DNA from 3 places in the Peribacillus sp. YIM B13482 genome. Region 1 is predicted to be linked to each of the others. Evidence: a T-box and tRNA genes for the amino acid it is inferred to sense, from the RefSeq annotation. Region 1 holds a T-box; the other regions hold tRNA genes.
The links. The T-box of region 1 lies ahead of argS (arginine--tRNA ligase). A T-box ahead of a tRNA ligase gene usually reads a tRNA of that ligase, here a tRNA-Arg.
Positions count from the first base shown of each region.

Region 2: it encodes a tRNA-Arg, which carries the amino acid that the T-box ahead of argS (arginine--tRNA ligase) is inferred to sense. The anticodon was not compared.
Region 3: it encodes a tRNA-Arg, which carries the amino acid that the T-box ahead of argS (arginine--tRNA ligase) is inferred to sense. The anticodon was not compared.

Region 1 covers NZ_JBHZPF010000030.1:44,193-48,456, forward strand. The annotation lists gene ACFX4L_RS15235 (SET domain-containing protein) at 1-367, shown strand, start outside; gene argS (arginine--tRNA ligase) at 478-2,157, opposite strand; T-box leader at 2,193-2,411, opposite strand; gene ACFX4L_RS15245 (response regulator) at 2,509-3,054, opposite strand; gene desA (Delta(5) desaturase DesA) at 3,147-4,178, opposite strand.
Region 2 covers NZ_JBHZPF010000007.1:91,190-95,453, reverse strand. The annotation lists gene ACFX4L_RS06260 (hypothetical protein) at 1-112, opposite strand, end outside; gene ACFX4L_RS06255 (GNAT family N-acetyltransferase) at 276-752, opposite strand; gene ACFX4L_RS06250 (hypothetical protein) at 1,839-2,069, opposite strand; tRNA gene ACFX4L_RS06245 (tRNA-Arg) at 2,245-2,318, opposite strand; gene ACFX4L_RS06240 (polysaccharide deacetylase family protein) at 2,507-3,409, shown strand; cobalamin riboswitch at 3,496-3,670, shown strand; gene ACFX4L_RS06235 (ABC transporter substrate-binding protein) at 3,833-4,264, shown strand, end outside.
Region 3 covers NZ_JBHZPF010000002.1:65,269-69,532, forward strand. The annotation lists gene ACFX4L_RS01855 (DUF2087 domain-containing protein) at 1-678, opposite strand, end outside; gene ACFX4L_RS01860 (hypothetical protein) at 1,777-1,977, opposite strand; tRNA gene ACFX4L_RS01865 (tRNA-Arg) at 2,203-2,276, opposite strand; gene ACFX4L_RS01870 (hypothetical protein) at 2,861-3,169, opposite strand; gene ACFX4L_RS01875 (endonuclease NucS domain-containing protein) at 3,235-3,933, opposite strand.

The DNA of each region.
Region 1 (4,264 bases):
CTGCATTAAAAATACGGGGAAGTATGGCAGGGGAGTATATGCTACAAGGGATATTAAAAAAGATGAACTCATTGAGGTATCACCTGTCATCATTTCACCCAAACATGAATGGAAATATCTAAAGAAAACCGCACTCTTTCATCACTGTTTCTATTGGGGAGATGATGATGAAACTGTCATTGCCTTAGGAAATGGTTCACTATTCAATCATTCATACACTCCAAATGCGACATTCGATAATAATTTAGAAGATTTAACGATAGACTTTTATGCACATAAAGATATAAAGGCTGGCGAGGAAATCACGATCAATTACAATGGTGAACCTGATGATAAATCCCCGTTATGGTTCGATGTCATCGAGTAGGCGTTTTTTGCTTCCATTTTATTTTGAAAGAATCCATTTTGAAGGAAAATTGATCAAAATGGATTCTTTTTTTATTCAGTTTTCTTCGCTAATGCAAGGACTCTTTAACTTTACATTTTATTCGGCGCTGAAATTCCCAATAAACTTAGCGCATCCTTTAATGCAACTGCCACGGAAAAAGCGAATGAGAGCTTCATTTGTTTCCATTCATCTTCAACTAAGATTTTCGTATGTGCATAATACTTATTGAATGCACGCGATAAATGCAAGCTGAATTTCGCGATTTGTGATGGATCGGCTTGTTCAAATGATTTTTGGACAATGATCGGGTACTGCTCAAGCAGTTGGATGACTGACCAAGCATATTCTCCTAAAGCGTCAAAATGGATAACCTGTTCTTTAAATTCACCTTTTTCCAGCAATGATGAAATACGCGCAAATGTGTACTGTACATATGGACCCGTTTCTCCCTCAAAATTCATCATTTGCTCTAATGAAAAGTCAATATCATTCATCCGATTATTTTTTAAATCATTAAAGATTACCGCTCCGACACCGACCTGTCTTGCAACCAGTTCTTTCTGTTCAAGCGCTTGATTTTTTTCTTCAATATTGCGCTTCGCCGTTTCGATTGCCTCTGCCAAAACATCCGCAAGCAGCACGACTTTCCCTTTACGTGTCGACATTTTCTTACCGTCTTTTAACATCATGCCAAATGCTACGTGCTGTAAGTCATTTGACCAATCGTACCCCATTTTTCCAATGACGTTAAAGAGTTGTTTAAAGTGCAGGGATTGTTCATTTCCTACAACATAAAATGTTTTCTTCGCCTCATACTTTTCTTTACGATACAATGCCGCGGCTAAATCACGCGTGGCATAAAGTGTCGCACCATCCGTTTTCGTAATCAAACAAGGCGGCATATCTTCCAATTGCACGACATAGGCACCTTCGGATAGGGTAAGCAGGCCTTTTTCTTTTAGTTCCTCGACAACAACATCCATTTTGTCATTGTAAAACGCTTCGCCAGCATAGGAATCAAAACGGATGCCCAATAAATCATAAATCGTATCGAATTCTTTTAGAGAGGCATCCCTGAACCATTTCCATAGTGCCAGTGCCTCCTCGTCCCCATCTTCAAGCGACTTGAAGCTAGCGCGTGCTTGTTCATTCAACGATTCATCCGTTTCAGCCATTTCATGGAACTTCACATAGATTTTCAATAATTCCTGAATCGGGGAAGCTTCGATTGCCTCCTTGTCTCCCCACAGCTTATACGCGACAATCAATTTGCCGAATTGCGTGCCCCAATCCCCTAGATGATTAATACGCACGGCATTGTAGCCATTTTTTTCAGCAATGTTAGCCAGTGCATTTCCTATGACCGTTGAGCGTAAGTGCCCCATGGAAAAAGGCTTGGCAATATTCGGGGATGAATAATCAATCACGACATTTCCCTGTACAGGCTGCTTTCCGCCATACTTATCCTTTTCACTTAATATGGTTTGCAACACATTTTCCGTCACAATCTGTTGATTGACGAAGATGTTCAGATAACCACCCACTACGTTCACTTCTTGGATCAACTTACTGTTTAATTGTTCAGCTATTTCAGACGCAATCACTTGAGGTGACTTTTTCAACTTTTTTGCAAGAGTAAAGCATGGAAAGGCGACATCACCTAACTCCATCAATTTAGGCTTTTCCATTAATTTTTCTATTTCACTTGTTGGCATTTCATTGTTCAAAGCAGTTGAAATTAAGGCTGCAATTGGTTTATTCATCGTCATTTTTCCCTCCTAAACAAAAAAGCCCCCGTCTCTAAATAAGAGACGAGAGCATAGTTTCCCGTGGTACCACTCTAGTTGCCACAATTTGTGACCACTTTCCATTGTTAACGAGGTGACTCCCCGATGTTCTCTACTGGACGTTTCAAGAAATTTCTCCAAAGTGCGTTTCATTCATCCGTCCTGCATTAGGCTCACACCATCCCTAACTCGCTTTCCATTTCAAAATGAACTACTCTCTTTATCACAGAATTTTCAATATTATGATTTAATCCATCGTACACAATTTTAAAAAACGTGTCAACACAGGATTTCTGATCTAACCCTGTCATAAAGTCTCTATCCCAAATCCATCTAGCCAGCCGGTAACTTCATTTTATCCTTGATAGTCGAAAAGTATTTCCTTACGGTCCCAATTGTGTTGCTTTGCTGATTTGAGGGGTCAAGTGTGGTTTGACCATCGGCTAACAGGCCTAACACACCCATTTCCTGGTCATTATTGTTGGAAGACTCATCCATAAGTTCAGGGGAGTATATTCGCTTGCCATCCATTACGCTGCGAATCGAGGAGGCTAACTCTTCACTCGGGTTATCCTTCAATAAATAACCACTTACATTAGCTTTTAAAGCAAGTTGAAAATAACCAGTCCTTCGAAATGTCGTTAAAATAATCACTTTGCATTCAAATGACTTTAAAGCTTCAGCTGCCTCAAGCCCGCTCTTTACAGGCATCTCCATATCCATGATACAAACATCCGGCTTTAATTGGTGCACAAGAGTAATCGCTTCTTCTCCATTACTGGCTTGCCCGGCAATTTCTATATCTTCTTCAAGATTGAGTAGAGAACTAATTGCCTCTAACAGCATTTGCTGATTCTCTGCAATGACAATTCGGATCATTTTAAGTTCTCTCCTTTATTGAGTCGTTATATGAAGAAAAGACTCCCCAAAATCCAAGGATTATTAAGGGAGTCTGGAATGATTCATGAACGTTACAATTCAGATTTCACTTGAGCGGAAACACTTTTTTTCGTTAAATATTTTATGTCTTTAAAGCCAACAAAATTCTTGTTTTTCTCATCCCACAAGCGGAAACGGAGCGACTGTAAGCTTGTAGCAAGAGTAATCGTTGGTACGTTCTTTAAAGGCTCTGTATTATTATGTGCATTTTCCAGTTTATAGTTAGGTACCCTAGGACTTAAATGGTGAACATGATGGTAACCGATATTACCAGTAAGGAACTGCATCAGTTTTGGTAGCTTATAAAAAGAACTTCCTTCCACTGCTGCCAATACATATTCCCACTCCTCATTTTCTTCAAAATAAGAGTCCTCAAATGTGTGCTGGACGTAAAACAGCCAAATGCCCACTGAACCTGATATTAAGAAAATGGAACCTTGTACTAAAAGAAATGACTGCCAGCCTACTGCAAGGCAAAGCAATGCCACTAAACCAACGATTAATACATTCGTCAAATAGGTGTTCATTTTTTCCTTCTTTCTAGCACCTTTTCGGTTAAATCTATTTTTAAGAAGGAAAACATAAATCGGACCTATCCCAAACATTACCAATGGATTACGATAAAAACGATAGGCAAAACGAAGTCTAAGCGGCGCAGCCAAATATTCATCCACCGTAAGGGTCCAAATATCCCCTGTACCCCGCTTATCTAAATTGCCACTTGTTGCGTGATGCACAGAATGCTCATGCCCCCATTGATCAAAAGGGAATACAGTCAAAACACCCATGACTGTCCCGACTATTCTATTCGCACGGCGGCTTTTGAAAAATGAATGATGCGTACAATCATGAAAAATGATGAAAATTCTTGTCAAGAAGCCAGCAGCCAACACAGCTGGAATTAACGTTAACCAGTAAGAAACCGAAAGACTTATATATGCCAGGTACCATAAAATAATGAACGGCCCTAACGTATTGATGATCTGCCATATACTTTCTTTTGTTGTTGATTGTTCAAAAGGAGCAATTTGTTTTCTCAAGTTTTTAGTATTTTGTATGGTCATTAATCAATTGCACTTCCCTTTATTTTTTCGTTATTTCTTATTATAAAGAAATCAACCTGATTTTATTAGTACCAGGTGTCATGACT
Region 2 (4,264 bases), on a different contig from region 1:
TTGTGTGTTTATCCGAATCCACTAGTGTAAGCGTACAGAATGGTTGCTGATCACCCGGACTGAAAATTGCTTCATCATTCTCTTTGTTCCATTGGCTTCTGATTGTACTCATCGTGCACATCATCTCCTTTGGTGAGAATGTCTTACAGTATTTGTATACCCGGATGGGACAGGTTCAAACATTTCTTTTTAAAAAAGTGTAATTATATACCAGCTGTAATGTATATCCATTATTTTTCTGCAGATATTTATCGAAATAAAAAAATGAATATGAATTAAATGGTTAAATTCATAATATATTGTTCGCCGATATTTCCAAACTTTCTCAAACCCGTATCATGAAATCCAGCCCTAACATACAGCTTTTGTGCGGGGATGTTCTTATGATTGACAGCTAATACAATTTCATCGCAATTAGGAAATTCTGATTTAACAAACTCGTCCAGTAGGAGCATGCCTTGTTTTGCATAGCCTTTTCCCTGCTGCTTATAATCAACTGATAATGCGGTCAGCAATATGGCATTGGGGTTAGTCGAATATTCTTTTACGCGATCTGTTGAATGCAGTAAAAAGAAACCCACAGGTTCATCATCACTTAAAATGACAATACGATGCTGCCCTTTTGTTACGTCTGTAAACTTGTTTGGCAAGGCAGTAAATAGACCTTGTTCTTCAGGCAGTTCAAACTGATTTAGCTTTTCGGAATATTCATCTGAAAAATGCTTTAACTCAACGAAATTTACCTTTTCCATAAAATGCTCCCCCTGACCCTTCTTCTACATATTACCATTACGAAGCCGGCTATCTTCTTAATTTAAATAATTAGTGCCATTTAAAATTAATGTTCACTGAATGTTCAAGAATGGTAATATTTTAGATTTTTAATTATTATTTACCATCCAATTTCAAAGATTTATCCGATACATATCATGATAACTACAATTTGAATTCAAAAAAGGGAGGTAAAGCAGAAAGCTTTATCAGACGAATCAAATGTTAATTCTGAAGGACCTACAACAATAGAATTAAGCGATGGTTCATCTGTTGAACTTAGTTCAACAGATGAAGTTGATAACAGTAATTCAAGAAGCATACAGGCTCTGGCAATTACCTCTACAAAGATGGGGCCATGGCGTCATGAACCTAAAGATTATGGAGAAAGATTGTATACTGCTTGGGTTAAATTAAAAAGTGTAGGGGTGGTTGTTGCTACCTTAAAATTAGGTAATCATTATTCTGTTGGTAATTATGGGTTGAAAATGAGATATTGTTCTGTAGCAGGAACAAAAGGTCTACTTGGTCAAATGTAGATGCTTCATGTGATGTTACTGATTCAAAAGCTGAAAAAATAGGTTATGATATGAATGCTGTAGGAAATTATAAATTGAGTGGTAGCGTTTCTAATGGCTATGTAAGTCTTACTAGTTCTCTCAAACTTACTCTTTTAAATAAAAATAGTAAATATGCTCGTGTTTATCAAAAATATTCATATAGAGACTAAAATTTTTAATGGAGTTGAATTAAAATGAATGTATCGCCTTCTTATTTTATATTTGGTTTAATAAACATGATTTTAATGATTGGAGCTATACCAGCTATCATATACGCTTTATATTTATTAAGAAAAATTTCAAAAAAATAAAGTGAAAAAGGAAGAGGGACTTTTGTAGTCCCTCTTCCTTTTTTTGTGCCTTTGTTTCTTCAGCCAATTACAATAAGGGTCATTAATCCCCTCCAACTTGATCGAGTAGATATTAATGAGATTCTTCTAACTGGTTCTATGTTTCATGCTTGGCTCCATCGTGCAGGTTACATGGACCCAAAAGCGACTAGTTTTTTCATTTCATAAAAGACGGATGATAAACAGATAAGTATTCCGTTAGGTACCTAATGTGCCGTACATATTCGCCCAATGTTCGCTGTCGGACACCTTCAGCAACTTTTGCACGGAGAAAAATATCTAAGGCTTCTTGCAGTGTGTATTCAATTGTGAAACTTTCCGTAGTCTTACTGGTCAATTTCCGTTCCTTTAACGCTGTTCCACGCTGTTTAATAACGTGTTTTTTCATAAAAAAAGCACCTCCAGACATAGAAAGATAATAGTGAAATGGAATATCACTGTTTCCTACGTACAGAAGTGCTTTTATCCTACATACAATTTACGGCTTTTACGGTCATGCCAACAGAAAAAAACCCTGCTACAACACGGAGAAACCGCATTATAACAGGGCTTATAAACTTTAGCGTCCCAGATAGGAATCGAACCTACGACCTACAGCTTAGGAGGCTGTCGCTCTATCCTGCTGAGCTACTGGGACATATAAAAAAGTCGACGACTTATTTATTATATTTCTTATAGGCAAACTTTTCAAGTTAATAGCAATAATAATTATGAAAAAAAACATCTAGACGCTTAGGGGGCACTCAGCTCTCCTGTTTCCTTACTCTTCATTAAATGGAATACTTTATTATTTCCTGGTTTTCTGGTACTATAATGCTAGAAAAAATTAGGAGAATGATAGTGGGGAATTATAGAGTTTTATGGATGGTGACGCTGCTGGGGATTTTAATTTTACCGGCATGCTCACAAGGGATTTTAGAGGGTATAGGCACAAAGACGGCTGCGCCGATCACGGAAGATAACATTGAAGTGGCTGCAGCAGCGGAGAATGACACTGGGCAGGATTCGGAGGACGAATTATATACTGAACGAATCGATACGAGAGACTGGATAACGGCCGAGTCCGCGGTACAGCTTCCAATATTGATGTATCATAGCATTTCTGAAGGCAATGGCCTTCGGGTACCAAAAGAGGAATTCCGATTACAAATGACTTGGCTTCGGGAAAATGGTTACTATACATTATCCCCTGAAGAAGCATTTCTCGTTTTAACCGAAAATCGGATGCCGAGTGAAAAGTGTGTCTGGCTTACTTTTGATGATGGCTATACAGATAACTACACGGACGCTTTCCATATACTAAAAGAATATGATATGAAAGCGACTGTCTTCATGATCGGGAAGTCCATCGATAAAGGTCATCACCTGACTGAAAATCAAATGATGGAGATGAGCGGGAATGGGATTTCGATCGAAAGCCATACTATCAACCATTTGGAGCTGAACCGAATGACGGCAGAGCAGCAAGAAGCGGAAATGGTCCAGTCAAAGGATCTGTTCGATCGTATCCTGCAACAGGACACGACAGTGCTTTCCTATCCAGTTGGTCGTTATAATGAAGAGAGTCTCAGGCTTTCAGAAGAAGCTGGATACAAGATGGCAGTCACTACTGAACCTGGAGGAGCTTCAAGGGACCAAGGGATGTATGCCTTGCATCGAGTTCGGATTTCACCTGGATTATCAGTCGATGGGTTCGCGTCGCTGATAGAAAATGCTTCAAATCATTGAAAATGGACGGTGCATTTCAAACTTGTTCAGAAAAATCATATAATAATCGATTCTTACATGGTGTATAATGAAGGCAGTGAAAATTATATACATATGAACGATTTGGTGTCTTAATGACTTAAAAGGGAAGTTGGTGAAATGCCAGCGCGGTCCCGCCACTGTATTTGGGAGCTGACGGCTGTGTACCACTGTATGGGATATGGGAAGGTGCCGTTGACGATGACCATGAGCCAGGAGACCTGCCAAGATTCGTACACCTGTAACCTACGCGGATGGGAAGGTGTGTGGCAGACCCTAAGAGTCCGTAATGATATTGTTGCCATACAAGCATCTTCCGTTTAACGGGAGGTGCTTTTTGTTTTGGGTGCATCTTCCGAGATTATTAGGTGAAGAAATTAAATGAAAAGATTGTGGGGAATGAAAATGAAGAAGATTTTTGGTTTGATATTGTTGATGTTGCTTACTGCAGGCATGATGGTTGGCTGCAGTGGCGCTACTGATGAAGGAAAAGAAAAGCAGCAAACGAATCATGCTCAACACGACGCTTTCCCGATTACGATTAAAGATGCAACGGGCGAAAAAGTAACGATAGAACAAAAACCGAAGAAAATCGTTACGTTGATACCAAGTAATACAGAAGTGGTATTTGCACTTGGTTTAGGTAAAAAGGTCGTTGGTGTATCCGACAATGATAATTACCCGGAAGAAACGAAAAAAATTAAAAAAGTTGGCGGAATGGAAATGAACACGGAGCTGATTGTCTCCATGAAGCCCGACCTTGTTCTTGCCCATGCATCAAGTGCCCATAATTCGAATGAGGGTTTAAAGCAGCTTAAGGATGCTGGAATAGATGTC
Region 3 (4,264 bases), on a different contig from region 1:
AACATGATCATGATAAACGGCACCCAATATTTGATTGATTTCTTTTTCTTCGTATTTTCGCTCATTTTCAAAACGCTTCGTAATTTCCAGGAGAATGATTAGCCTTTGTTTTTCTTTTGGCGGGAAAGACTTTAATCCACCCTGACTGCCTTTAGGGAAATACTTTTTCAGCACAGTAATCTTTTCATCCTCGGTAACGTTATAACGATCATCGACCATCCTTGCTTTTTGATGAAGGGGGATGAACGCCGGCGCATATTCATCTTTATCTTTCAAAAGTTCCATCATGGCTAAAAACAACTTAGCCTGCCGCTCTTTCTCTTTCAACACAAAGCGATGGTTACGAATTGTGGAAGAACTTCCAATCCCCATTTCCTCCTGAACCTCAGCATCATTCTTCCCCTGGTAAAAAAGGCGAAGAAGGCGATTTTGGTGGACCGTAAGACCTGTAAGTTTTTTATCCAGATCAATCAAGTATTCAAAAACGGAACGATGTGCACGCTCAATATGAATCCGCATATACCTCTCAGCTTCATAAAGAACCCCATCTTCCGGATATACTATTCCCTTTTCAATTGCAAGTCCGCACAGTAAACAAATATACTGGCTCCCTTCTTCGATATACCCTTGTTTAAGCTCATCTTGGGATGCGCTCCAAAACATTTCAGCGTCCTTCATAAAACCAAACACTTCCTCATAAAGTTTATAATATACTAAACATAATATTAATTTGTTTGAATTATGTCAATGTTTTTACGGTTTTTTTTATAATTGCACCAAAGGATATACGGATTATACCAGCATTCTTGAAAGTCGGAAGGGATTCATAAAACGAGGGTGGCAGGGTAGTGAACAAAATTTCAGGGAGCCGGGAGATGGACCTTTCACCATTCAATCAAGTTAATGATCCCCCTGGTACTATTCCGCTATAATGCAATTAATAATGGTGGAGCGTAAATGTCGAAATATAGCCTTCATCTATCTTATCTAAAGGCTGTTTTCACATACTTTGTTGCTATTTACCAGGTAGTGAGTTGTGGTTGATTCCCCTCCAGATGCTCGCTTTCCGCGGGGCGGGCGGTGAGCCTCCTCGGCGTAAACGCCTGTGGGGTCTCACCTGTCCCGCTGCTCCCGCAGGAGTCTCGCACTTCCGCTCCAATCAACCTTAAATAGTTTCGTTTTAAAAACAACAATCTTTACGAAAAGAGCCTATCTAAATAATATGCTGTATAAGAGCGATAAAGCTTTTAGAGGAGGATATATCATTGAAAGATGAACACGAACAGATTGTTTCTTCAAACCAAACCATAACGATTTGGCATTTCATCATTTATCGGAACAATTCAAGGCATCACTGCCAGAATTACGTTATACGATTATGAAATACTTTTACAAACCCAATCAAGTACAAATCAACTAAGTGAAGAAGATGATAAAAGCTCCAAACCTTAAATAGAACTTGATAAATATAAAAAAAAAGCATCATGCTTCAGTTTGTAGACACAAGGGGCCTTCTTTGGAACGGGTGTGCGAGACTTCTGCTTAGAAAAGCGCGCTCAGGGGAGACCCCGCAGGCACAAAGGCGCCAAGGGCGGACCGCCCGCGGAAAGCGAGTGCCTTGAGGTAACGTTCAAATTGTACAAACCCAAAAAAACTGCAGACAAACTCAATTTTCATCGAGTTTGTCTGCAGTTTGAAGCATCCATGATTGGATCCTTTTTTCTATGGGGCATATGAAATTCGTAGTATAAGTCCTTTGTTAAAGCTTATTAAGTATTAGCTTGGCACAAACTTAAGTATTCCTTCCAGATAAACACCTTGTTCTTTTCGCGAGCATTCCCTCAACTTGATTCTTCCCTCTTTTTCTAGCTCCTTGGCTAATTGGACTACCTTAGTTCCATCTTCGGATATTTCGACTGAAAAGAAATTGCCCCGAGTGGAAGTTTGAATGAACTTGAATAATCTATCTTTATTCATTTAAACATCTCCTTATTCATAACAAGTTCGACATAAAAGATCATCCACCTGCGATAAATACGAAATAAAAAACTTCTTTTCTGCATACAACCAATATTAATTCAATGGATGCAAAAGGAAATGCATTCTTTCTACGTTCATTTCATATTCCCTCGGTAACCTAAAACAGCTCAGAAAAAGTAAAAAAACCAAAACCTTTAGAAGGTTTTGGCTTTTTTCTGTTAGTGTCCCAGGAGAGATTCGAACTCCCGACCGACGCCTTAGAAGGGCGTTGCTCTATCCAGCTGAGCTACTGAGACGTATCGCTGTTTTTCTTCAGTTCAGTATAACGGTCACTTTTCGAACTTAGACCGTAATCGTGATTTTTATTATAACTTAGTATAATACTCATTGCAATACTAGTAATATTATATTTTGAGGTGGGTTAGAATTACGACTAACAAATACTCAAACCATTTGGCAAGCATTCCTATGAAACACCTATATAGGCTCAATGACATCATTGTTAGCTTGGCTAGTATATTACATCATTCAAGTATTAATCCAATACAATGACACTCGCACTCCTACTTTAGAAACAACTTTCTCTATTGATACAATAAAAAAACATCCACTATTTAGATGGATGCCTTCTTACAATTATTTAGCTTGTTCTGTAGCAATTCTTTTAAAATATCAATAGCATTTTCTTCACTTGGGTCATTTGTTCCAAGTTCTCCTTGGAAAGCTTTAGACAAAATAGATTGTTCAAGAAGTTCTAACTTTGATGTTATCTTAACAAATCCACTGCACGGGACAAAAAAGGTGAAGAACGTGTCTCTCGTGATGACTTAACATTTGAGCCATCAAATAAACAGTTAAATTTCACCAACTACCATTTATTTCAAGAATGACGAACTTTGGCTTTTAAGAACTGTTGATACTTCACAAAAGTGTTTGTATACTGACTGACACATTCATCAAAGGACTGATGCTCAAAGAAGTTTAACTTAGCAACTAACTTATAAAGATCTGTGTTTCTTGAGCCTCTAATTAATTCCACTTCGCATCCTAATAACACTCTTAATTCTTCAAGGTGATTAGAAGCAATGGATCGAATTAAGTCTGTTCCCTCTTTTTTATAAGACTCAATAAATACGGAGGCTGTTCGGTCTTTCTTATAAACAAAAACAAACTTCCACGGAATGTTCAAAAACTGATGTCCGACAAAGTAATCTCTTTTGCCACCATAGCGAGCCGTATATTCCGTTTTCGTATTTACGAAGTTTGAAATTCCTTCAAAAAGGTTGATACATCTTGATCTATGCTAATTTTTCGTTCTTTAGCTGTAGTCTTCTTATTAATATAATAGTCCTCAAGCTTATATGGTGGAATAATTTGATTTGTGTCTAAGATGATCTGATCCTCCAACTTATAAGGTTTAATCGTTACACATTTTATATCAATGCTATTCTCATACAACCATGTGCAAACGGAAAGAATTCTCTTATCAATATCTTTTCCAACTATGATAATCCGTTGGCTGTTGTTAAGGATATTGTTTAATTCCTCTTCGATCTCCACTTCTAAAAATTCCATCAGTTCATCCTTAGCATTAGTTACTGCAGAATTCACCTTTACATATTCTTCGTAAGTCTCCAGAATATCATTTGGACTTAGTCTTGCACAATATGAAGCATATTTCAGAGCTTGGAAGTCGGCATTGCTACCCGTTGCGTCTCTTTTCACTTCAATGATCACTAAATTACCTTCTTTATCGATCGCTAGAAGGTCTAGCCGTTCATTCACTTCAAATTTATCGTATTCATGGGCAATTATCAGTAGGTCTTCACCTAATACATCTGGGCTTTTACGTATCCACTCTTCGATGTGTTGCCGCTCTTTCAAATCATTTTCGGTGAAAGTAGTTTCTTGGATTTCTTCTAATCTATTATTGACTGCATCTAATCTATACACTCCTGTTTTCCTCCTATTGCTTAGTTATCATTGATTGTATTATGTATCAATTAGATCACCAAATTCTCGATGTAGTAGAATTGCCTGAGACATACCCAATGATTCCATGACCTGCCCCGCTGTATCTCTTTTACTTTACTGCTCGTAATACTTCTCCCAGTCCTTCGCATGCTAAGGCTGGACGACTCTTTCTTCTTTGCTACTGCGCTGCCCTCGGCTTGTCTTTTCTTGATTTCATCTCTTTCCTTCACGACAAATGAAGTAAGCAATGATTACCGACAGTCAGTATTTCCTTAACCTTGGCTCTTTGCTTCTTGTTCATATTCTCTAC